DNA from 3 places in the Imbroritus primus genome. Region 3 is predicted to be linked to each of the others. Evidence: riboswitches for the same ligand, from Rfam matches in the RefSeq annotation. Region 3 holds a riboswitch; each other region holds the start of a gene.
What was found. A riboswitch is a leader RNA that binds a small molecule or an ion and turns the genes downstream of it on or off. The one in region 3 is predicted to bind thiamine pyrophosphate.
Positions count from the first base shown of each region.

Region 1 (7,761 bases), 800 kb from region 3:
TTCCGAGGTCGTGCCAGGTCTCCGGGGAGGTTTTTGGAAAGGTTTCCATCAGGCATCGTTTGACCGCATTGAGGCAATCTTCGGCGATGAACCGAATCAGGTTTGACGGCGCGAGGAGCGTATCGAGCCGCCGCTGGAGTGCTGGTAGATCGAGCCCCCGGCTCTGCAGCATCTGATTGTTACCATAGCTCTCTTCAATGCGGGCGACGTGATAGCGGTCAGCGAAGTGATTGAACAGCGCTGAATTGACGTGTACGTTCATCGCCGGTCCCATCCGCTGGCGGCGCGCTTGCTCCGCCTGGGCTTCGGCAAAAACCTGGTTCATCACATCGACGCGCGCCGCGTAGAGGCGGCCGATCAACCCGCCGGCACACGCTTCCAGGCTGGCTGCAATCACGCGGATATATCCGATCATGCCAGCCCAGCAGGAGTGTTCGATTTCATCCGCCAGGTTGATCGCGGCGCGTCGGCGCGTCTCCAGATGAACGTTATCGTCGTTAAGAATCTTGTTGATCAGCTCCAGATCGCGCTTCACGCTGGTGTAAAAGCGGTAGGCGTCGTTTTCTTCGTGCAGGGCTTGCGGCATGACGCCGCCGTAGGGAAAAAGCATCTGGTGAAGCGCGTTCCATTTGACGGCGATTGCTGCCTGACGCGCGGTTGTCATCGCCAGGTCCTGCATCACGGTGGTGAGTTCGTTCAGCAATTGACGATAGTCGCCCGGAAAGGCATTGAGCGGCGCATTCCCGTTCATGACAGCTTCCTTGCTGATGAACAGTGGGCGGCGCGCATGCGCTTCAGCGGGAACGTCCAGAAGACGCGATTGTTGGATAGAGGGCGGGACTTGCCGCGCGGCAGCGGAAAAGACGGGGGTGTGAAATACGGATAAGGGCATGATGGCGTACTTGTGAGAAGCGGCGATGCATGGCGGCGCCCGATCGGTTTTCGCTCGCTCACGCCCGACCCTTCGGGTGACCGGGCCTCGATCATTGCCTCGAAATCCGGCGTGTTGTCACGTGCGCATACAGCGCAAGGAGTGGCGTGCCGCAGGGAACCGCTAGCGTGGATGCCGGCATGAGGGTGTGACTAAAAACAAGCATAGTGCCGAATACATGATGTCATCCGTCCGGGGAATGTGAATCTTCGCAACTCTGCGTTTGTCCGAAAACGGGTTCGTGATCCGCGCGATGTCGAATGCGTGTGCTATCCTTACAGCTATCGAAGAAACAGGGGTGCCGTGCCCACGCTGCATGGCTGAGAGAGACCCTTTGCACCCGATCCGGTTCATACCGGCGTGGGAAGTTTCGAACGGTGCCGGTACTGGCGCCGACGAGTCTGCAAGGTCTTTCTCTGCGCATTGCTGTTGATGTCACGCATGCCGGAGCGAATGATGACCGCAGATCTACCAGATTGTCAGCGATTGCCCCCCAGCCGGACAGCCGGCGCCCCCCAGGGTTGCCTGTTCCCTTTTGTACCGATCGTTTCGTGCACTGTATGCGATATGGTGTGCTGCCCGGGGCGTGCGTACTGTGCATCTCGGGGCGCGAGGTGATTCCGTGACTCTTCCCGACATCGACGTCGCCATCTTCGGCGCCGGCCTGGCCGGACGCCTGTGCGCGCTGCAGCTGGCGCGCGCGGGGCGTACCGTGGCGTTGATTGAGCGCGATGGGCCCGATGGGCGCGGCGCGGCGGCGCATATCGCCGCAGCCATGCTTGCGCCGCTGGCCGAGTCCGCCATCAGCGAACGCAGCGTGGTGGAGATGGGCATGGCTAGCGTGCCGTTGTGGCGCGCGCTGATCGATACGCTGCCCACCCCGGTGTTCTTCCAGCAGGACGGTACGCTGGTCGTCTGGCATGCCGGCGACCGCAACGAAGCCACCATGTTCGCCAGCCGTGTGCGCGCCGTTGCGCCGGCCGATGCCGTGCAGGCGCAATTGCGCGCTGTCGATGGCGACACGATTGCCGAACTGGAACCGGCGCTGGCCGGCCGTTTCCGTCAAGGCCTGTTTATCGGCGGCGAAGGCCAGCTCGACAACCGCATGGTGCTCGATGCGCTGCGTGTGGCGCTGGAGGCGGAAGGTGTGCATTGCGTCTGGCATGCCGGCGAGGTCGATGTGTCATCGCTGCCCGGGCTCGGCCTGGAAGCCGGGCTGGTGCTCGATTGCCGCGGCCTCGGCGCGCGCCGCGACTGGCCTGCGCTGCGTGGTCTGCGCGGCGAGGTGGTGCGTATCCACGCGCCCGGCGTACGCTTGCACCGTCCGGTACGCATGCTGCATCCGCGTTACCCGATCTACATCGCGCCCAAGCCAGGCGACGTATATGTGATTGGCGCGACCGAACTCGAGAGCGACGACATGTCGCCGATGAGCGTGCGCTCCGCGCTCGAACTGCTCTCGGCCGCGCATTCGCTGCACCCCGCGTTCGGCGAGGCGCGTATTCTCGAACTGAATGTGCAGTGCCGCCCCACCTTGCCGCACAATCTGCCGGAGATTATTGCCGAACACGTGCAGGATGTACCGGTCATGCGCGTGAATGGCTTGTACCGGCATGGCTTCATGATCGCCCCGGCGGTCACGCAGGCGGCATGCACTGTGGCGCAAGCCTGGCTCGATGATGGCGCTGGCGCGCTACCTGCGGTGCGCGCGTCGGCGCGTTGGCCTGAAATGTATGGCGGCACCGCGTTCGATTCACAGTTGGAAAACGCATGATGGATGTTCTACTCAACGGTCAGGCGCTTGCTTTGCCTGACAACGCGACACTTGCCGATGCCGTCGCGCACAGCGGCGCGCAGCCGCCCTTCGCCACCGCCGTGAACGGTGCCTTCGTGCCGCGTGCCGCGCATGCCGTCACCGTGCTCGCGGCTGGTGACCGTATCGATCTCGTGCAGCCCGTCACGGGCGGCTGATTGCAGGAACTGCCATGAATTCAGACACCTCCCTCGCTTCCGTGCTGGCCGACGATGCCTTGCGCCTGTACGGCGAAACCTTTGCGTCGCGCCTGCTGCTCGGCACGGCGCGCTACCCGTCGCCCGCCGTGCTCGAGCAGGCAGTACGCGCCGCGCGGCCAGGCATGCTGACCGTCGCGCTGCGCCGTGAAGGCGCGGTTGGCGAGGGCGAAGGCGGACAGCGCTTCTGGCAGATGCTGCGCGAACTCAACGTGCCCGTGTTGCCGAACACCGCAGGCTGCCATTCGATCGAGGAAGTGATCACCACCGCCATGATGGCGCGCGAAGTGTTCGACACGCCGTGGATCAAGCTCGAACTGATCGGCGACGACTACACGCTGCAGCCCGACACGCTGGCGCTGCCGGCCGCGGCCGAGCGGTTGATCCGCGAAGGGTTCAAGGTGTTGCCATACTGCACCGAGGACCTCGTGCTCTGCCGCCGCCTGCTCGATGCCGGCTGCGAGGCGCTCATGCCATGGGCCGCGCCCATCGGTACCGGCAAGGGGCCGATCAATCCATATGCGCTGCGCCTGCTGCGCGAGCGCCTGCCCGATACGCCGTTGCTCGTCGATGCCGGTCTCGGACTGCCTTCGCACGCCACGCAAGTCATGGAATGGGGCTACGACGGCGTGCTGCTCAACACCGCTGTGGCACAGGCCACGCACCCGGTCGCGATGGCGCAGGCCTTCTCCATGGCCGTCGCCGCCGGCCGCGCCGCGTGGCTCGCGCAGCCCATGCCGGAGCGCGAACTGGCGCAGGCCAGCACGCCGGTGGTCGGGATGCCGTTTTGGCATCAGGACAGCAACGTTTGACGGAGAGTCGGCATATGGATTTGCGTCACGCGCTGCTCGAGCGGCATGGTGCATCGTTCGGGCGCGGTGCCCAAGGCTGGCAGATCACGGCAGTCGACCTGCCGGCCGGGGAAGTCCGCTTCCGTTTATCCGCGCCGGCGCATACGGCGGCGGATGGCGACACGGATACAACGGCCGAGACACCGGGCGAAACAACGCGTGAAGCCGTACTGGTGACCACGCTTAACTCCGCTGGATCACGACGGCAGATCGTCGATCATGTCGATGGCCCCTTCGGCGCATGGCAGTTCGTTTCCTCGGCGGAGCATGACCCGGTGTTGTCGGAACCTTGGCTCGACACGGTGCGCGCCCTGCTCGACATGGATTTCGAGCCGCACGATGCCGTATGCCTCGCACGCGCCTGGCATGTCGGCGACACCACCTGGCCCACGCACCTGCCGCGTTTTCCGGCCGTGATGCTGCGCGCCGCGCCGCTGCAAGCACCCGGCCTTTTCCCGCCCTGCCCCGAGCAACTCGGCCTGTACGCCGTCGTGCCCGACGCCGTATGGATCGAACGTCTCGTGCCGCTAGGCGTGCCGACCTTGCAGTTGCGCTTCAAATCCGGCGACCCGGCGCGCGTGGCCGACGAAATCGCCCGCGCCGAACAGGCCGCACGCGGCAGCGCTTGCCGCCTGTTCATCAACGACCACTGGCAGGAAGCCATCCGCCAGCACCGCGCCGCGCTCGACATGCATGGCGCCAGCGGCATCTACGGTATTCACCTCGGACAGGAAGACCTCACCGACACCGACCTGCCCGCCATCTGCACCGCACGGCTGCGGCTCGGCGTGAGCACGCATGGCTTCGCCGAAATGCTGCGCGTGCTACCGCTGCAGCCGAGCTATCTGGCGCTGGGTGCGGTGTTTCCGACCACTACCAAAACCCTCAAGACCGCACCGCAAGGACTCGCGCGCCTGCAGGCCTACGTCGAGACCGTGCGCAGCAGTTATCCGTCATTGCCGCTCGTCGCCATTGGCGGCATCGATGCGGGCAATGCGGAGGAGGTCTTGCGGACGGGGGTGGGAAATGTGGCGGTCGTGAGGGCGGTGACGGAGGCGGGGGATTTATCTGCCGCTGTCCGTCGGCTGCGCGCGTTGGCTGGTTAGCCCTGCTGTAGTGATACAAGCATCTTCCGCAATAGCGTGTCCGCCTTTGCCTGGATTAACCTGCTGTCGCTCTCCAGCAGCGCCAGGAGCTGATGCCGTACCTCGCTTTCCGGGCGTTCAAGGCCCTGGGTCGGCATCAGGTTCGCGAATTTGTTGACCGTTCTGCCGGCATGATGGGGATCGTCTATCTGGGGCTCGAACAGTTCGTCCCATTGAACCGACAGCGGGGGAATCCCCGGAAGTGTCACACCCTCTTCCCGAGCGGCTCGGGCAATCCGGGTCTCCATCTCGAACATGGCGTCAAGCATCGCATTTTTGCTCGTATAGAGCATGCCAGTCACCGCGCCATGATTGAAGCGGTGGTCCGGAACCGTTCCCGCGGTGAGCAGTTTCACGTAAGCAAGCGCCAGGTTTTCGAGCACGCTGTTGGCGTAAGCGCACACGATCCGGCTGCAGAATTCGAGGGAGGCATCGGCGGGATGTGACGGGTCGGCTTGCTCGGGCAGCCTGATCCTGTCGAGGCTGGTCGTTGTGCCATTCCACAATGTCAGGGTGAGCGGATCGGATGGATGCGGGATCAACTGATCGGACAGATCGAGCAGCTTTTGCTCGTTTTCGGGCGAGGTACGTTTTTGGCCATCTGCCCGCATGATTTTCTCTCGCTCGCTGTTGAACGTCTCGATGGCCCGTATTTGCAGGGGATCTGCGGCGGTAGCGGGTGTAGCTGGCGTGCTTGCCGGAGCATGCCTGAAGCAGTCGAGAATTTCCCTGGCGATGTCTGCGTCGTTCGGGTCGGCTTCCCAGGGTAGACGGTGTCCCGGTGATATTGGCTGGTTCGGCGGCGGTGCGCCTGGGTGGCCGGCGTCGATCGCTGCTCCCGGCCTCGTTGCTGTGGGGCGCGGCGAGGATGACGAAGAAGAGGAGCCCGCACCGGAATGAGCATCCGATCGCCGGGAGCGGGAGGTTCGGGGTGCGTGCAGCGGGCCCTTCGGTGCCTGTCTGTGCGATCTTTGATCCCTAGGGGTTGATGTGGTGCCGACCGGCTCGGCTGTCCCCGTGGCGTGAAGCGCGAGAGAGGCATGGGCGCTCGGCGATGGCTCGGTGGCGCGCTGTCGGTCTTCTTTTGATGTCTTGTGCGTGCCGCTGGATGGCGATGACGCCAGGCGTGACCGCTGCGCACGCGATGTCGTTGCAGAGGCCTTTTCGACGGTCGCCGGATCTTTTTCACCGCGCTGCCGCGGTTGACCGGTGGGGCGGGTTTCTGGATGTTTCGACGGTCTGGGTTGTCGTGCTGGTTGGGGCTGCGCTGCACCGCCGGCCTCACGCGCAGTTCGAAGACCTGCGTCCGATGCTAATTTCTTGCGAGCGCTGTGCGCGGGGGGAGGATGGATCACCCGAGCGGGTTCCACTGCGGGCTTGCGTTTGGTGTTAGGCGTTTGGGCAGGGCCGGGATGGTGGTTGGGTGGTGTCGTGCCTGGCGTCACTGCCGCAGCAGCGCCCTCCGGCGTCCTGACTGGATGCTTTGCCAGAAAATCCTCCAGTTTAGCCAGCTCGGTCTCCGCCACGCGCAGCCATTGTTTTTTCTCCAGGTGAACCGGTTCGACGCGCGTGAGCATGGGGCGCGGATAGAGTCCCCGATATCGTTTTTCGATCCGGCCGTCGTCCGCGTAGCGCGGCAGCAGTGATTCATACCGTACGCGGACTGGTGTCGATGTTTCGTCCCGGAGATTTTTGATCAGGGTCTCTCGCAGGAAGGTTGCGCGATTATTTGCCGCGACACTTTTCTCCTGCATATAGGCGTCCTTGACGGACGCGATCATATTTGAGAATCCGCGCGCTAATCGCCGGAGAGGATTCACTGGCATGGTTGGTTTCCTTTATCCAAGGTGAGCCATGCCATTCTATGAATTGCGCTTCATCGCGACAGTGAACAAGCGTTTCCTGCCCCATGATCCAACGGCCCATTCCCCCGCCCCAACGACCATCTGGCCCCAGCCGCAATCGCCTGTGTCACATACTCGATGCCCCCACGCACCGCCTCCGTCAAGCCGAGGCCACGCGCCAGATGCGCCGTCACCGCAGCCGCCAGCGTGCACCCGGTACCGTGCAGGTTGCGCGTGGCGATGCGTGGGTGGCGGATGACTTCGCGGGTGCCGTCGGCGCACAGCAGCAGGTCGCTGAGGATGGGCTGGTCGAGGTGGCCGCCCTTGAGCAGCACGGCGTGGCAGCCGAGCTGGAGCAGGGCTTCGGCGGCGGCGTCCATCTGGTCTTCGGTGTGGATCTCGCGGCCCAGCAGCCAGGCGGCTTCGATCAGGTTGGGCGTGACCAGCCGGGCGCGCGGGAACAGTTCGCGCACCATGGCGCGGGCGGTGTCGTGGCTGGAGAGCGTGGCGCCCGAGGTGGCGATCATCACGGGGTCGACCACCAGCTGCGTCAGGCTGCAGCGGTCGAGCGCGGCGGCGACGGCGTGGACGATCTCGGGGCTGCCGAGCATGCCGGTCTTGGCGGCATCCACGCCGAGGTCGCTGGCGACGGCGTCGATCTGGGCGCCGACGATCTCGGGCGGAATGGCATGGACGCCGCTGACCCCGAGGGTGTTCTGCACAGTGATGGCGGTGATGGCCGTCATGCCGAAGCAGCCGAGGGCGGCGAAGGTCTTGAGGTCGGCCTGGATGCCGGCGCCGCCGCTGCTGTCGGAGCCGGCGATGGTCAGGGTGCGCGGTGGAATATGCGCGGTCGGGGTGGATGGGGCTGGCATGGAAACCGAGGTAGGCGAGGCGGCAGGAGCAGAAACCGGTGTGGCGTGTGTCATGTGAATCGTCGGGCGGTCGCGGACCAGGAACATCAGGGCTGGCCGGGGCTT
Region 1 covers NZ_OZ201293.1:156,125-163,885, forward strand. Annotated here, with positions in the region: gene ACQ3C8_RS00635 (hypothetical protein) at 1-751, opposite strand, end outside; TPP riboswitch at 1,216-1,315, shown strand; gene ACQ3C8_RS00640 (FAD-dependent oxidoreductase) at 1,554-2,705, shown strand; gene thiS (sulfur carrier protein ThiS) at 2,705-2,902, shown strand; gene ACQ3C8_RS00650 (thiazole synthase) at 2,917-3,753, shown strand; gene ACQ3C8_RS00655 (thiamine phosphate synthase) at 3,768-4,898, shown strand; gene ACQ3C8_RS00660 (hypothetical protein) at 4,895-6,718, opposite strand; gene thiD (bifunctional hydroxymethylpyrimidine kinase/phosphomethylpyrimidine kinase) at 6,814-7,656, opposite strand.
Region 1: it holds a riboswitch for thiamine pyrophosphate, as region 3 does, so the genes downstream of both, ACQ3C8_RS00640 (FAD-dependent oxidoreductase) here and ACQ3C8_RS04355 (TonB-dependent siderophore receptor) in region 3, are expected to answer to the same signal.

Region 2 (7,761 bases), 810 kb from region 3:
CAGGGCTGGCAGAACGCCTTCGCGCCGCATGGAATCGGTCCCGCTCAGCGCAGCAATAGTGGCATCCGTGCATTGCGCGCCATGCTGACTCCTGAGGAATTTCGCGCTTATGTCCGCACGCATCGGCGCGAATTCCGCAAGCTCATGGATCCGGAACATACGGACGCGGTATCTCGTCGCCTGAACTCGATGCGCTGGGTGACCGCGATACGCGACGCCGCGTCCGAATCCAACGTACCTTACTGGGCCAGTCTGCAGCGGGTGGGCGCCACGCTTGGCACCCTGAATCCGCATGAACTTGCGCTGGTGCAGGCTCAGGTGGCAGCAGACAGGGGAATCTCATCCAGATCCCGACGCGGCGCCACGTAACTGCGCGACGGTACCGCCGGACGACCGATCCGGCGGCAGGATCGCCGCAAACATACAGCGTTCGTGGGTCAGGAGTAGATCTTGCCGCCCTGGCGGACGAACTCGATCGATTTTTCCTGCATGGCCTGCTCGGCGCTGCCATCCTTCAGCGAGGCGGCGTAGTCACGCACCTCCTGCGTGATCTTCATCGAACAGAACTTGGGACCGCACATTGAGCAGAAGTGCGCGATCTTCGCGCCTTCGGCAGGCAGCGTGGCGTCGTGGAAGGCGCGCGCTTTTTCCGGATCGAGACCGAGGTTGAACTGGTCTTCCCAGCGGAACTCGAAACGCGCCTTGGACAGGGCGTTGTCGCGCAGCTGCGCGCCAGGCCAGCCCTTGGCCAGATCGGCGGCGTGCGCGGCGATGCGGTAGGTGATGATGCCTTCGCGCACGTCTTCCTTGTCAGGCAGGCCGAGGTGTTCCTTGGGCGTGACGTAGCACAGCATGGCCGTGCCCATCCAGCCGATGTTGGCCGCACCGATGCCGCTGGTGATGTGATCGTAGCCGGGTGCAATATCGGTGACGAGCGGGCCGAGCGTGTAGAACGGCGCTTCGAAGCAGTGCTTCAGCTCCTCGTCCATGTTCGCCTGGATGCGCTGCAGCGGCACGTGGCCCGGGCCTTCGATCATGACCTGCACGTCATGCTCCCACGCCTTTTTGGTGAGCTCGCCGAGCGTATGCAGTTCGCCGAACTGCGCCGCATCGTTGGAATCAGCGATGCAACCCGGACGCAGGCCGTCGCCGAGGCTAAACGACACGTCATAGGCCTTCATGATTTCGCAGATCTCGTCGAAGTGCGTGTACAGGAAGTTTTCCTTGTGATGCGCCAGGCACCACTTGGCCATGATCGAACCGCCGCGCGACACGATGCCGGTCACGCGGTCCGCGGTCAACGGCACGTAGCGCAGCAGCACGCCAGCGTGGATGGTGAAGTAGTCGACGCCCTGCTCGGCCTGTTCAATGAGCGTGTCGCGGAACATTTCCCACGTCAGGTCCTCGGCCTTGCCGCCGACCTTGTCGAGCGCCTGGTAGATCGGCACCGTGCCGATCGGCACCGGCGAATTACGCAGGATCCACTCGCGCGTTTCATGGATGTGTTTGCCGGTGGACAGGTCCATGATGGTGTCCGCGCCCCAGCGGATGGCCCAGACCATCTTCTCGACTTCCTCGGCGAGCGACGAAGTCACGGCGGAGTTGCCGAGGTTGCCGTTGATCTTCACGCTGAAGTTGCGGCCGATGATCATCGGCTCGAGTTCAGTGTGATTGATGTTGGCGGGAATGATGGCGCGGCCAGCGGCGATTTCCTGGCGCACGAATTCCGGCGTGATGTCTTCCGGGCGGCGCGGAATGTTGGCGCCCAGGCCATCGCCGGGATGCTGGCGCAGCAGCGCCTTGTATTCGGGCTTGTCGTACAGCGCCTGCAGGTTCAGCGACTCGCGCAGGGCGACGAATTCCATTTCCGGTGTGATGATGCCGCGGCGCGCGTAGTGCATCTGGCTGACATTGGCGCCAGCCTTGGCGCGGCGCGGATTCGTCAGGTGTGCAAAACGCAGATGCGCCGTAGCCGGATCGGCAGCGCGGGCGCGGCCATATTCGGAACTCAGGCCCGGCAGCACCTCGGTGTCACCGCGGGCATCGATCCACGGCGCACGCAGCGCCGCGAGGCCGGCCTGCAGGTCGATCTGCACGTCCGGATCACTGTAAGGGCCCGAGGTATCGTAGACCGGGATCGGCGGATTGGGCGACTCGCCCTGCTCGGTACGCGTGTTGGTCTGCACGATGGTGCGCAGCGGCACGCGGATGTCCGGACGGCTGCCGACGAGATAGGTCTTCGACGAAGCAGGATAGGCGAATTTCTGGTCGAGCTCGCTGGCGAGCGATTCGAAGGAAGTTGCAGCAGAAGTGGCGGCTGTGGAAGCGGATTGCGTCATGTCTCGTCCTTGGTTATGCAGTGGCGGACGAAACCGGAGGCCCTGAACCGATGACCAGCCTGTAGGCTGAAGTGGCATCCTGCGCGGGCTCGCGGGCGGCTCGTATGGAGCACAAGTGACGCAAGCGGCAGGTGGAGGGACGGTTATGCTTGAAACTTCCCACGCCGGTACTAACCGGATCGGGTTCGAAGGGACTCTCTCAGCTACACGCCCCATGCGTGCAGCACCCCTGTTTCATCCAACAGGGATGATTAAAGCATATTGCGCGGGAAACCGCCAGTTTCACGGGCGCAGGCAAACACGGCCGGCACTGACCTTTGTGGCTGGGCATGTGCCTCGACAACACAAGGCCTGTCAGGCGCCGCAGCGGATGTATCGCCGATGAAAACCGGCGGGCTCACGAATGTTTGCAAATACGGCCAACGCAGTACGGCAGCATGGCTCTACGATAGGCTCACATATCGACAGAGAGGAATTGCATGTTGTCACGTCTGGGTTTTGGAGCGAGTCATGCTTCACGACAATCCGCCAACACCAACCCGCAAGCGCCCAAACCTGGCGATGCATCCGACCCGGCGCCCTCTGGAAACGAAGCTGGCAGAGGCACAGGAGCAGCGGCAAGCCGGGACAGCCATACCGCGACCACATCTGGATTGAAATCGAGATTGCGGGAGATCGCTCGTGCCGTAGGCTTCGACCGTCGCCATGCGCAGAAAGCGAGACCGGATCCGCTCGAAGGCATGACCGAAGCACAGCGCACGCAGCTACGCAAGGCCGCCACGGCGGCGCTGTGCGACAAGGTGGTACTGGAAAAGATCCTCGACCAGTGGCCCAGTCGGTCAAGGTATGGTTCCTACGAGCAGGACTACCTGCGTGACCTGGCAGGAAACCTGAGCAGAACCTCGAAGTCGATCCGCAAGGCAATGCTGCCGGTACTGGCAGCCGCACTTTTGTATTGCCACTACAACCGCGTGTTCGTCTACACCAGCAGCATTCCCAATGGCTGGCTCAAGTTCAAAGGCACCGATCGACTGGCATTCGGTCGCTGGGTCACGGAACAGGTACTCCCGCGCCGGATACCCGGCTACGCATCGGTACTGACCGCCGAATTAAGGGCCGGATTCATGAAAGACGTCATCATTCCGGCAACACAGGCAGCTTTTCAACACTACGTCCACCAAGGTGACCTGGGCACGGCCAAGCGCATGCTGACCAGTGGCCTGGTGTCGCCATTCAATTCCTTCGACGAGGTGAAGCCGCTCTTCCTGCTCGTCTCAAAGAAGGTTAAAGCAGACTATCTCGACGAAATCTGCGAAGAACTTCACAAGCTCGATGAGTTCAAGGGCTACATCAATCATTCCGACGGACATAAGCCCCCCCTGCGTCTGCTCGACTACGCTCTGGAATGCGGTAACCAGGCCGTGATCGACGTGCTCAGGAAACACGGGGCGGTGACACATGACATCGACATCCCGGCGCCGCCACCCACCCAGACGATCACATGGAGTGACCCGCCCTGGTTCGATTAGTCGTCGCAGCCAAGTCGGCAGTCGGCATCGCCATTAACATGGTGCGCGATAAAAGCGCCCGATCACTTGACCACTGCGCCGGATAAGTGCCTGACTACCAGTCAAGCTGAATCGACCACTTGACGCACATGAAATGCCATAGGCACATTCTTAGATACGCACGCCCCGATTGTTTCGACACTCGCGTTTCCCGCCGTGTGCGCTAAGATGCAAAACAGGCTCCGGGAGAAACGCGCGTGTCCTCACCCACACACCGCATTTTCAATCAGGTGCCGGACCTGTCCGGCTACAACCTGTACACCTGCGACAACGTACTGCAAAGTGCGGTGACGCACTACGGTGCAGCCTGGTATGAAGCGAGGCTCTGTGCATTGGGCACGCGCCTGGGCGAGGCGGAGACGCTGGCGCAGGGCACGCTTGCCAACCGTTACCCTCCCGAACTCCACACGCACAACCGCATTGGCGAACGCATCGATTGCGTGAGCTTCCATCCGAGCTGGCACGCCCTGCTGCGCATCCTGCGCGGCAACCTACTGCATGCACTGCCCTTTGCCGAACCGCGTCCCGGCGCGTGGGCCGCGCGCAGCGCCGGCTATTACCTGCAGGGGCAGGTCGAAGCAGGCTCGCTGTGCCCCGCGACCATGACGTTTGCCAGCATCCCGGTGTTGCAGAAAGAGCCCGCACTGTTCGCCGAACTGGCGCCCCGCCTGCTGTCGGCTTCGCACGATGCGCGCGATGTGCCATGGCGCCAGAAATCGGCGGTGATGATCGGCATGGGCATGACCGAGAAGCAGGGCGGCTCCGATGTACGTAGCAATACCACCGTCGCGCGTGCGGCGGGCAGCCAGCGGGGCCGTGGTGCCGAGTATCGGCTGACCGGGCATAAATGGTTCTTCTCTGCACCGATGTGCGATGCCCATCTGGTCGTCGCCCGGCTGGAATACGAAGATGGCCCGCTGTCATGTTTTTTCGTGCCGCGCTTTCGTGACGACGGCAGCAAGAACGCGGTCTTCGTGCAGCGTCTGAAAGACAAGCTCGGCAACCGCTCGAACGCGAGCGCCGAAGTCGAGTTCGAAGACGCCAGCGGCATCCTCATCGGCGAGGAAGGCCGGGGCATTCCAACAATTCTCGACATGGCGACCCACACGCGCCTGGACTGTGTCATTGGCAGTACGGCCATCCTGCGGCAGACCGTGGTGCAGACCCTGCACCATGCGAACCATCGCGTGGCATTCGGCAAGCGTTTGGCGGAGCAGCCGCTGATGCGCAATGTCCTCCTCGACCTGGCGCTCGAAAGCGAAGCGGCCACGCGCCTGATGATGCATCTCGCCGATACCTTCGAACGGGCCGCGCACGATCCGGAAGCCGAAGCGTGGAAACGCATCATGACGCCGGCCGCGAAGTTCTGGATCTGCAAGCGCGCCGTGGAGGCCACCGGCGAAGCCATGGAAGTATGGGGCGGCAACGGTTATGTCGAAGAGGGCCCGTTGGCGCGGCTGTATCGCGAAGCGCCGGTCAATTCGATCTGGGAAGGCTCGGGCAACATCATGTGCCTCGACGTGCTCCGCGCCATTCAGAAATCACCGGAGAGCGCAGGACGCCTGCTGCAGGGCATCGCGGCACTGGCCGATGGGGATGCGCGTATCCGCGGACGCCTTGGGGAATTGCAGACGCTGCTGCAACAGCCGCCCGACACGCTCGAAGCCGAGGCCCGCCGCGTGGCGCAACTGCTCGTGCTGACCGCCCAGGCCGCGCTGATGGTGCGCTATAGCGTACGCTCCACTGCGGACCTGTTCGTACGCAGCCGCTTCAAGCCGCTGCACGGACGTGTCTTCGGCACGCTCGCCAATGTGCCGGCAAAGCTTGCGCAACGGCTGCTTGAGGACAGCTTTCCTGTGTAGCGGACACACCCGCGCAATCCTACAAAAAACGGCAACCCGCAGGTTGCCGTTTCGATGCGATCCGCAGAGGCTGCGAACCAGATGCCAGGGAACACTCAACGCTTGGCTGCGGCACGCAGGGCGTCGGCCTTGTCGGTGGCTTCCCACGTGAATTCCGGCTCCTCGCGGCCGAAGTGGCCATAGGCGGCGGTCTTCTGGTAGATCGGACGCAGCAGGTCAAGCATCTGGATAATGCCCTTCGGACGCAGGTCGAAATGCTCGCGCACCAGCGCGGCGATCTGGTCGTCCGGGATCACGCCCGTGCCTTCGGTGTACACGGTGATGTTCATCGGCTGTGCCACACCAATGGCATACGCCACCTGCACCTGGCACTGGCGCGCCAGGCCGGCGGCGACAATGTTCTTGGCCACGTAGCGCGCCGCGTAGGCTGCCGAACGGTCCACCTTGGTCGGATCCTTGCCCGAGAATGCACCGCCGCCGTGCGGGCACGCGCCGCCGTAGGTATCGACGATGATCTTGCGACCGGTCAGGCCGCAGTCACCCTGCGGGCCGCCGATGACGAAGCGGCCGGTCGGGTTGATCAGGTACTTGGTTTCCTTGAGCCACTCCTTCGGCAGGACCGGCTTGATGATTTCTTCAATCACCGCCTCGATGAAGCTGGCCTTCATCTTGGTCGCCGTTTCGCTCTGGTCGGGGTGGTGCTGGGTGGACAGCACCACGGTGTCGATGCTGTGCGGCTTGCCATCGACATAGCGCATCGTCACCTGGCTCTTGGCGTCCGGGCGCAGGAACGGCAGGCGGCCATCCTTGCGCAGCTGTGCCTGACGCTCCACCAGACGGTGCGCGTAATAGATAGGCGCAGGCATCAGCTCCGGCGTTTCGTCGCAGGCGTAGCCGAACATCAGGCCCTGGTCGCCGGCACCGGTGTTCAGGTGGTCGTCGCTGGCGTGGTCCACGCCCTGGGCGATGTCGTTGGACTGCTTGTCATAGCAGACCATGACCGCGCAACCCTTGTGGTCGATGCCGTACTCGGTATTGTCGTAGCCGATGCGCTTGATGGTATCGCGCGCGACTTCGATATAGTCGACATGCGCGTTCGTGGTAATTTCGCCGGCCAGCACCACCAGGCCGGTGTTGCACAGCGTCTCCGCGGCCACGCGGCTGCGCGGGTCCTGTTCAAAGATGGCGTCGAGGATGGCATCGGAAATCTGGTCGGCCACCTTGTCCGGGTGTCCTTCGGAGACCGATTCCGACGTAAAGAGAAAATCGTTTGCCACAGTTGCTCTCCAGGTTGGCATCTGCGTGCCCGTTACTGGAACGTGGCGACGCTTTAGCGGAATTGTTGTCGGGCCATGCACATGCCATGTGCCCGAATCGCCCCGCAAGTTGTCATTTAACTCGGCGATCGCGTTATTATACGGCACTTACCGATGACGCTGCATGGCGTCCCGCCCCAGGCGGGAGACCCTCTCCCGAGGGCCATCGCACGGTTCGCTCCCGGTTCGCCCCATGCTGCCCACCGCATTCCCGCCGCTCCCGACATGACCGTTCTCTTCTGGCTGCTCTCCCGACTTCCGCTACGCGTCCTCCAGGCGCTCGGCGGCATGTTCGGCTGGCTCGGCGCACAGGTGCCCGGACGTTACAGCCGCCTGCTGCGCGACAACCTGCAGCGCGCCCTGCCGCAGGCCACGCCCGCCATCCGCAACGCAGCAGCGCGTTCAGCCGGCCGCATGATGTTCGAGATGCCGTATTTCTGGATGCGCAGTGATCCGCTCGCCGGCCTGCGGATCGACAGCGGCAACCTGTTCACGACCATGGACGCATCGCTCGCGCAGGGCCGAGGCCTGATCCTGCTGACGCCGCACCTTGGCTGCTTCGAGGTGCTGCCGCCGATCATCGCCACGCGCCATCCGCTCGTCGCCATGTACAAGCCACCGCACAAGCCGGCATTGCGCGACTGGATCGAGCGCATGCGCACGCGCCCCAACGTCA
Region 2 covers NZ_OZ201293.1:147,249-155,009, reverse strand. Annotated here, with positions in the region: gene ACQ3C8_RS00635 (hypothetical protein) at 1-369, shown strand, start outside; gene thiC (phosphomethylpyrimidine synthase ThiC) at 438-2,339, opposite strand; TPP riboswitch at 2,479-2,580, opposite strand; gene ACQ3C8_RS00625 (hypothetical protein) at 2,819-3,868, shown strand; gene ACQ3C8_RS00620 (isovaleryl-CoA dehydrogenase) at 4,105-5,769, shown strand; gene metK (methionine adenosyltransferase) at 5,865-7,046, opposite strand; gene ACQ3C8_RS00610 (lysophospholipid acyltransferase family protein) at 7,311-7,761, shown strand, end outside.
Region 2: it holds a riboswitch for thiamine pyrophosphate, as region 3 does, so the genes downstream of both, thiC (phosphomethylpyrimidine synthase ThiC) here and ACQ3C8_RS04355 (TonB-dependent siderophore receptor) in region 3, are expected to answer to the same signal.

Region 3 (7,761 bases):
CTGCACAGGCGCTGAAGAGGCTTGAACAAGGGCATGTTTTTGGGAAATACGTATTGCGAATTAAATAGTTTAGGATCGATTTATCCTCCTCTAGCCATACGCAATGACGCTTGTGTCCCAGTATCTTGATGTTGCCTCGATTAACCCAGGGGCGGCCTATTCTCACCCCGACACAGCATCGCCTCCATCGTCGAGTAGCGTCAGATCTGTCAGGCGAATCTCTGACTTCTCGCGCACGCACAACGAGCTTGCCACGCATTTGTGCTATCGCGAGGAATTAACGGTAATCCAAGGATGTGGGTGGAAAATACGTGACGCCGGTAGCTATGGCGTTTCCAGTAATTCGCCTGGCCCATGGATCACATGCTCCACACCATCAAAACGGCTACCGCCAGCGATGCGGAATGTAGCGTCCTTGATGATGCGCAACGCAGCGTCGGGTGTAATAGTCTCAAGCGCAGAATCGCTTGTTGGTGCCCTATAGTACCGACCTGAGCAAGAGAATGCCTCATATTCAAGGAACGCACGCAGCCAAGGCGTGCTGCACTTACCACAACGCAGCTTGCTGAGCTCCCAATCGCGATCCGTCACGCCGATGTCGGATTTTTCGGCCCAGGGAATCTTGAAGCCAGGAGAAAAGCATTGGCAAGGGGTAATGTTCATCTCAATTCCATTACACAGGATCGGGCTTTCATCAACGGTTACGTCAAGGGGCGGGTGAGCGCCGCGAAGTTGATACAACGAAATAGTGCAATCTTTTTGGCACCGACGACATGAAACAGATCAGCTCAAAGAGATTATCGCGACATCGCGTCATAAATACCCTGCCGAATGCAATGCTTGCTTCAATCGCATCCGGCTGGAGGCTCGTAGTTGTTGAAGCCCCAGTTTTCGCGCCATCGCGTAATACACCGCTTCACCTTCTGTTCCCTGATTGATGATAATTCGGGCCAGCGAAGCCAATTCCGATAGGCTGATTTCATCGGCCGCCCGCACGCTGTCCTCATCGGCTGGTGCCCGGAAAGGAGGTTCCGTTGCTGAATCAATATGTTCGGGCCAGTAGAATGTCCCGATCTCTTCGTCGGTCGTCCGATAGCGACGCCGAGCGAGTTGAAAGACGCGCTCGCGGATGCGTCCGCCTGTGCGCAGCCAGCCATGGGCGCGAGCGATTCGGCGAGCCAGCAAGGCGTCTACATAGTTGCTAGCAACTCGGATCGATTTCATTGCTTTCCTTGAAGAGAGATGTGGGGAAAGCTCAATACTACCAAAATGGTAGTAAATTGTGTTGGCTAGCACATGACGATTCTTGTCTTCGGTAAAAAGAAGGCAAGGGATGAATACGTTTGCACAGCGGCTAAAGGAGGCGCGCAAGCGCGCTGGCTTGTCGCAGGAGGCTCTGGGCAGAAATGCTGGTCTTGATGAAATGTCTGCCAGTACGCGGATGAATCGCTATGAGCTTGGTAAGCGCATGCCGGACCCAGAACTAGTTGAGCGCATTGCGGTGGTTCTCAATTTGCCTGCGGCATACTTCTATGCCGTCAGCGATGACGAAGCAGAGCTCTTAATAAAATTTCACCGCCTCTCAAGTGAAGGCCGTGCGAAGGTGATGTCTTTTTTAGGTCAGCTTGGTTGATGCTTTGGGTTAAGCAGAGATGTGTTGCTGTATACCTAAATGTCCCTTGTCGCCTTCTTGGTACTACAAATTTTCCATCCGCAGCGCAAGCGCTGCGGTTGTACGTTCGCTTGTTTGACCGCGAGCGGCAGTGGGGTCTCTTCATGCTAATTTGTATCACCATGGCACAGAAGCCGGATGGCGAGGCGGGCGAGCATGAATTTCGGTAACAAAAAACAGTGGGCGTGGTTTGTCGATAAGGCGTTGGGGCTTGGGGCCCATCCCGGCGTCTAGTGCGCTGCTGGTCTACGGATTGTGGCTTCCCCGGCGGCTTGCCTCACCATCCATCTGAGTTGCTAAGATATCCAGCCACCTTGTGGATAGCTCGCTCATCGTAGGAAGGGTGTTGAGCGTGAATGCCTACATGGTGCCTACACAGCAACCCAAAAACAAAAAGCCCAGTCGGATAGACTGGGCTTTTTGCTTGATACTAGTGGCTCCCCGAGCAGGGCTCGAACCTGCGACCTGCGGATTAACAGTCCGTCGCTCTACCAACTGAGCTATCAGGGAACTGAGAAGACGCAAATTATAGCCAGGGGTTGCCGGGTCGTCAACCCCTTTTTGCTGAATCCGCTTAAAAGCTGAACCGTGCGGACAGCCGCACGGTACGCGGGGCGCCCCGATGCAGGTAACCGTCGCCCAGGGTTTCGCCAACATCCTTCCAGTAGCGCTTGTCGAGCAGGTTGTCCACCATCAGGTAGAACGTCGAGCGGGTCGCGCCGAGGCGGGTGGTGTAGCGCAGGCCGGCATCGAAACGATGCACGGCCGGAATGGCGACGAGGCCATCGCGCGTGGCGTGCTTGCTGCCGCTGTAGCTCCAGCCGCCCAGGACCGCGAGACCCTCGACGCCGGGAATGCTGTAGTCGGCGAACAGCGCACTGCGAAAGCGTGGCGCGTTGATGACCTGCTGGCCGTCGAAGGCCGGCGTGCCGGTATCTTCCTGGCGCGCGCGCAGGGCGGTGACGCTGGCGCTCAGCTGCAGGCGGGAAGTCACGCGGCCCGTGGCGGCGAGTTCCAGTCCGCTGTGCACCTGCCTGCCCTGCTGCACGAAGGTGTTGCCCATGGCGCTGGTATCGGGCTGGGCATACTCGAACGGCTTGCTGAGGCGGAAGGCGGTGAGGCTCAGCGTCAACGCTTCGCGCCAGTCGTAGCGGACGCCGGCTTCCCATTGACGTGAGACCGTGGGCGCGAGGAAGGCGTAGGCATTGGTGGTCCACGCCGGCGCTTGTCCGCCCAGGGAGAGGCCCTTGCTGTAACTGCCGTAGAACGACAGCGCCGCCGTCGGCTGATAGATCACGGCGGCTTGCGGCAGCAGTTCGCTGCGTGTCGTGTCCTGTGACGGCGTGCGTTCCTTCAGCCAGACCTGGCGCGCGCCGGCGACGATCTGCCAACGGCCGCCGAGGCGGATCCGGTCCTGCACGAACAGGGCGCGCTGGCGGCTGTCCAGCGCGCGGTACGATGGTCCCGGTTCGCGCGCGGCCGGTGCGAACACGAGTGGCGTTGGATTGTAGATATTGTCGCTGCCGACCCAGTCGAACAGGCCTTCGCGCAGGTCGACGGTACGGCGGAACACACTGGCGCCGAAGGTGACTTCGTGGCGGATCGTATCCGTGCCGAGGTTGCCGGTAAGCGTGGCTTGCAACTGGTCATTGCGGCGCTTGTCGCCGGGGCTCCGGTAGTCGTAGACATCGTAGCTGCCATCGGCTGCGAAGTACTGTCCGGGCGTGGCGCCGGGCATGGATGGATCGCAGCTCGGCACGGCGTAGCAGCCATAGGGAAAGGCCACGTTATCGTCGATGATCGCGCGGCTGCGACTTGCACTGACCGCGCCACGCCACGTATCCGAGAAGGTGTGGTCGAGACGCAGGTTGAGATTGTGCGATTCCATCGTGACCGGTTGCGACCAAGGCTGGTTATTCAGCATCTGCCGGGGCGAGATATCGTGCGGCAGCGCCGTGCCGCCGAGCAGCTGGAAGCCGGGCACCGAGCGCTGGGCGCGTTTCTGGTATTCCGCATCGAGCTGGAGCACCGTCGACGGCGTCAGGTTCCAGTCGAAAGCCAGGGCGCCGCCGTTGCGGTGCCCGTCGGCATGGTTGACATACGAATGCATGTCTTCGTGGACCAGATTGAGCCGCAGGCCGAAAGGCTGCGGTCCGCTGCCGGCACTGCCAAAGCGCGTGCCGAAGTCGGCGGCCACATAGCGGCTGCCGCGCTGGTCGGTGCCGACGGTGATGTCGCGTACATCGGCAGGCCGCTTGGTGACGTAGTTGACCAGGCCGGCAGGTGCGAGCACACCGGCCTGCAAGCCGGCGAGTCCCTTGAGAATCTCCACGCGCTCCTTGTTCTCTAGCATGACGTTCTGTTCGCCGACGCTGCTCATGCCGTTGATCTGGTAGCCGGTGGCGAGATCGAGCGGTACGCCGCGGATATTGACGTTCTCGTAGTAGCCGACGGGTGCGTAGTTTTCGCCGACCGATGCATCATTCTTGATGACATCGCTCAGGAGGCGGGCCTGCTGGTCATCAAGACGTTCGCGCGTCACCACGCTCACGGCGGCGGGAATGTCGCGCAGCGGTGCGTCATCGAACCCGGCGACGCGTGCCGTGCGTGCACGGTACCCCGTCTCACGTGCGCCAGAGACCGTGACTTCCTGCAGCGTGGCTTCAGTCTGCGCGTGCAATACGGTCGGGGTCAGCAAGGGCAACAGCAGCAGGCTTGCAACTGTGGTGGGGAACTTCGGACGGTTGGCCGGGCGGGCGGCGCGAAAGGGGAACAACAGCATGGTCAAGCCTTGGCACAGAGCCGGTAGGCGCAAGGACGGGAACAGCGGGTGAGGTCGGCCGGGGAGGACTGGCCATACTGTTCCAGCTTCCCTGCGCTCGCATTATCGAGATCAGGTTCGAAGGGTTTTTCTCACCCGCGCCATGCGCAGGACCCCTAGCCTGGAAGAACGCTCCGCCTTGGCGGCGGTAACGTTTGCAGCCGCTATGATACCGGGTTCCGCCGGCATGTTGCGGGTGTTGACTGCCCGTCGTGGCTGACTGTTGCCAGAAGTGGACGCACGCAGCCACTTCCTCCCGGCACCATGCATGGCGCTCCAATGCAAACCGCCCGCCTCGCGGTGGCGAGGCGGGCGGTGTTTGGTACCGTCGCGAGCCGGCGGGCTCCGCCGGGGATCAGTCGAAGACGGGGCTGTCGACGCCGAGGATCTTGTGCAGTTTCGGCGACGTCGTCGTGTACTGCATGTGGATCTTCTTCTCCGGGAAGATATAGGGCGCGGCGCCGAAGGCGGCCAGCGCGGCTTCGTGGAAGCCCGACAGGATCAGCTTCTTCTTGCCCGGATAGGTGTTGATGTCGCCCACGGCAAAGATGCCGGGGATGTTGGTCTCGAACTTTTCGGTATCGACCTTGATCTGCTTGCGCTCCAGGTCGAGGCCCCATTCGGCAATCGGACCGAGTTTTGGCGACAGGCCGAAGAACACCAGCAGGTCATCCAGCGGCAGGCGGCGCGTGACGCCGTCGGCGCCCGTGACCTTGACTTCGGTCAGCGTGCCGTCCTTTTCTTCATAGGCGGTGATCTGACCGACCAGGAACTGCATTTCCAGGTTCTCGCACAGCTCGTTCATCTTGGCGACCGAGGCAGGCGCGGCGCGGAAGCCGTCGCGGCGGTGGATCAGCACGATCGATTCGGCCTTGCCGACCAGATCGAGCGCCCAGTCCAGCGCCGAGTCGCCGCCGCCGACGATCACCAGGTTGCGGCCGTGGAAGCGGCTCGGATCCTTGACGCGGTAGAACAGCTGCTGGCCATCGAACTTGTCGATGCCTTCCACTTTCAACGTGCGCGGCTGGAACGAACCCACGCCGGCGGCGATGAAAATGGTCTTGGTGATAAAGCGTGTGCCAGTCGAGGTTTCGACGAAGAAACGGCCGTCTTCGCGGCGCTCGACTACGGTGACTTCCTGGCCAAGGTGGAAGGTCGGCTCGAACGGCTCGATCTGCTTGAGCAGGTTGTCCGTGAGCTCCTGTCCGGTGCAGATGGGTACGGCGGGAATATCGTAGATGGGCTTGTCCGGGTACAACTCCACGCATTGACCGCCCACGCTCTTGAGCGAGTCGATGATGTGCGCCTTGATTTCCAGCAGACCGAGTTCGAAGACCTGGAACAGGCCAACGGGGCCGGCGCCGACGATCAGCGCGTCGATTTCCAGCGGCTGGCCGCTGGCAGCGGTTTCCGCGACGGAGTTAGGGATGCTCATATCCATCATATTCCTTCCGAAGCCGCCGGCCGAGCCGCGCGGCGGATCAATTATTGGACCAGTTGGTCCCGTTTGGCGGTGACGTCTTTCCAGTCGTCCGCATCCGGCAGAGGGGACTTGGTTTTCGTAATGGAGGGCCAACTGCTTGCCAGCTTGGCATTGAGGTCGAGGAAATCCTGCTGATCGCCAGGGACGTCTTCCTCGGCATAGATCGCATTGACCGGGCACTCGGCCACGCATACCGCACAGTCGATGCACTCGTCCGGATCGATGACCAGGAAATTCGGGCCTTCCCGGAAGCAGTCGACGGGGCAAACATCGACGCAGTCGGTGTATTTGCAGCGAATGCAGGCTTCTGTGACGACGTGGGTCATTACTTTTCCAAAAACTGATCAGGTGAAATTGGGATTGCGAACCGTGCAAATGCACGCTCTGCCGCGCAGCCCGTATTGTATCGCAGCCACTTGCCAAGAATAGCGCGACTATATGCCTCGATAAGACAGTTTTTTTATTTCTTTATGCGATTTTCAATGGGTAGGTCGGCTGGTGGCGTGCCGGACCGCGTGGATTGTGCTGGATGCGCTACCATGGACCCGGACGCGTCGACAGGAGATGGGCGGCATGATGATTCAATCCCTGCTGGATACCGATCTCTATAAATTTACGATGATGCAGGTCGTTCTGCATCATTTCCCTGGCGCCGATGTGGAATACCGCTTCCGTTGCCGCCGGACGGGCGTGGACCTGGCTGCGTGCGCCGACGAGATCCGGGAAGAGGTTGCGGCGCTGTGCACCTTGCGCTTTACCGAGGATGAACTGGACTATCTGCGGGGCCTGCGCTTCCTCAAGTCAGATTTCGTCGATTTTCTCCGCCTGTTCCAGCTCGATACCCGCTACATCGACATCGCGCCCGCGCCGGAAGGGGGCGGGGCCCTCGACATCCGGATTCGCGGGCCGTGGCTGCACACCATCCTCTTCGAGGTGCCGGTGCTGGCGATCGTCAATGAGGTGTACTTTCGCCGCACCCAGCCCCAGCCTGACTATGCCGAAGGCCGCGCCCGGCTTGCGGCCAAGCTGGCGCTGCTGGGGCAGCCCGGTCAGGAGGCCTGCAAGATTGCCGACTATGGCACGCGCCGGCGATTTTCGCGTGACTGGCAGGAGGAGGTAGTGCTGGCAACCCGCGCCCGGCTGGGCACGCAATACGCTGGCACGAGCAATGTCTGGCTTGCGGCCCGGTATGGCATGACCCCGCTGGGGACGATGGCCCACGAGTACGTACAGGCCTGCCAGGCGTTGGGGCCGCGCCTGCGCGATTCGCAGGTCTTTGCGCTGGACACCTGGGCGCATGAGTATCGTGGCGACCTCGGCATCGCGCTGTCGGACACCGTGGGCTTCGATGCCTTTCTGCGCGATTTCGACCTGTATTTCTGCAAGCTCTTCGATGGCGTGCGCCACGATTCTGGAGATCCGGAGCAATGGGGCGAACGCATGCTCGCGCACTATGCGGCGCACCGCATCGATGCGCGCAGCAAGCTGCTGGTGTTCAGCGATGGCTTGACCGCGCCGCGCATCGTCGCGCTGTACGAACGGTTTCGCGAGCGCTGCCAGCTGGCCTTCGGCATCGGTACCGACCTGACCAACGATCTGGGGTACGAAGCCCTGCCGATCGTCATCAAGATGACACGCTGCAACGGCCAGCCGGTCGCCAAGCTCTCGGACGCGCCGGGCAAGACCATGAGCGACGATCCGGGCTATCTCGCCTACCTGCGGCAGGTCTTCGGGGTCGCCGCCGAACCGACGCCGTCAGCGTCCGGCGCTGGATATTAGGAATTG
Region 3 covers NZ_OZ201293.1:953,537-961,297, forward strand. Annotated here, with positions in the region: gene ACQ3C8_RS04330 (NADPH:quinone oxidoreductase family protein) at 1-68, shown strand, start outside; gene ACQ3C8_RS04335 (hypothetical protein) at 325-663, opposite strand; gene ACQ3C8_RS04340 (DUF3320 domain-containing protein) at 814-1,224, opposite strand; gene ACQ3C8_RS04345 (helix-turn-helix domain-containing protein) at 1,334-1,633, shown strand; tRNA gene ACQ3C8_RS04350 (tRNA-Asn) at 2,107-2,182, opposite strand; gene ACQ3C8_RS04355 (TonB-dependent siderophore receptor) at 2,247-4,454, opposite strand; TPP riboswitch at 4,526-4,621, opposite strand; gene ACQ3C8_RS04360 (NAD(P)/FAD-dependent oxidoreductase) at 4,849-5,934, opposite strand; gene fdxA (ferredoxin FdxA) at 5,979-6,302, opposite strand; gene pncB (nicotinate phosphoribosyltransferase) at 6,550-7,755, shown strand.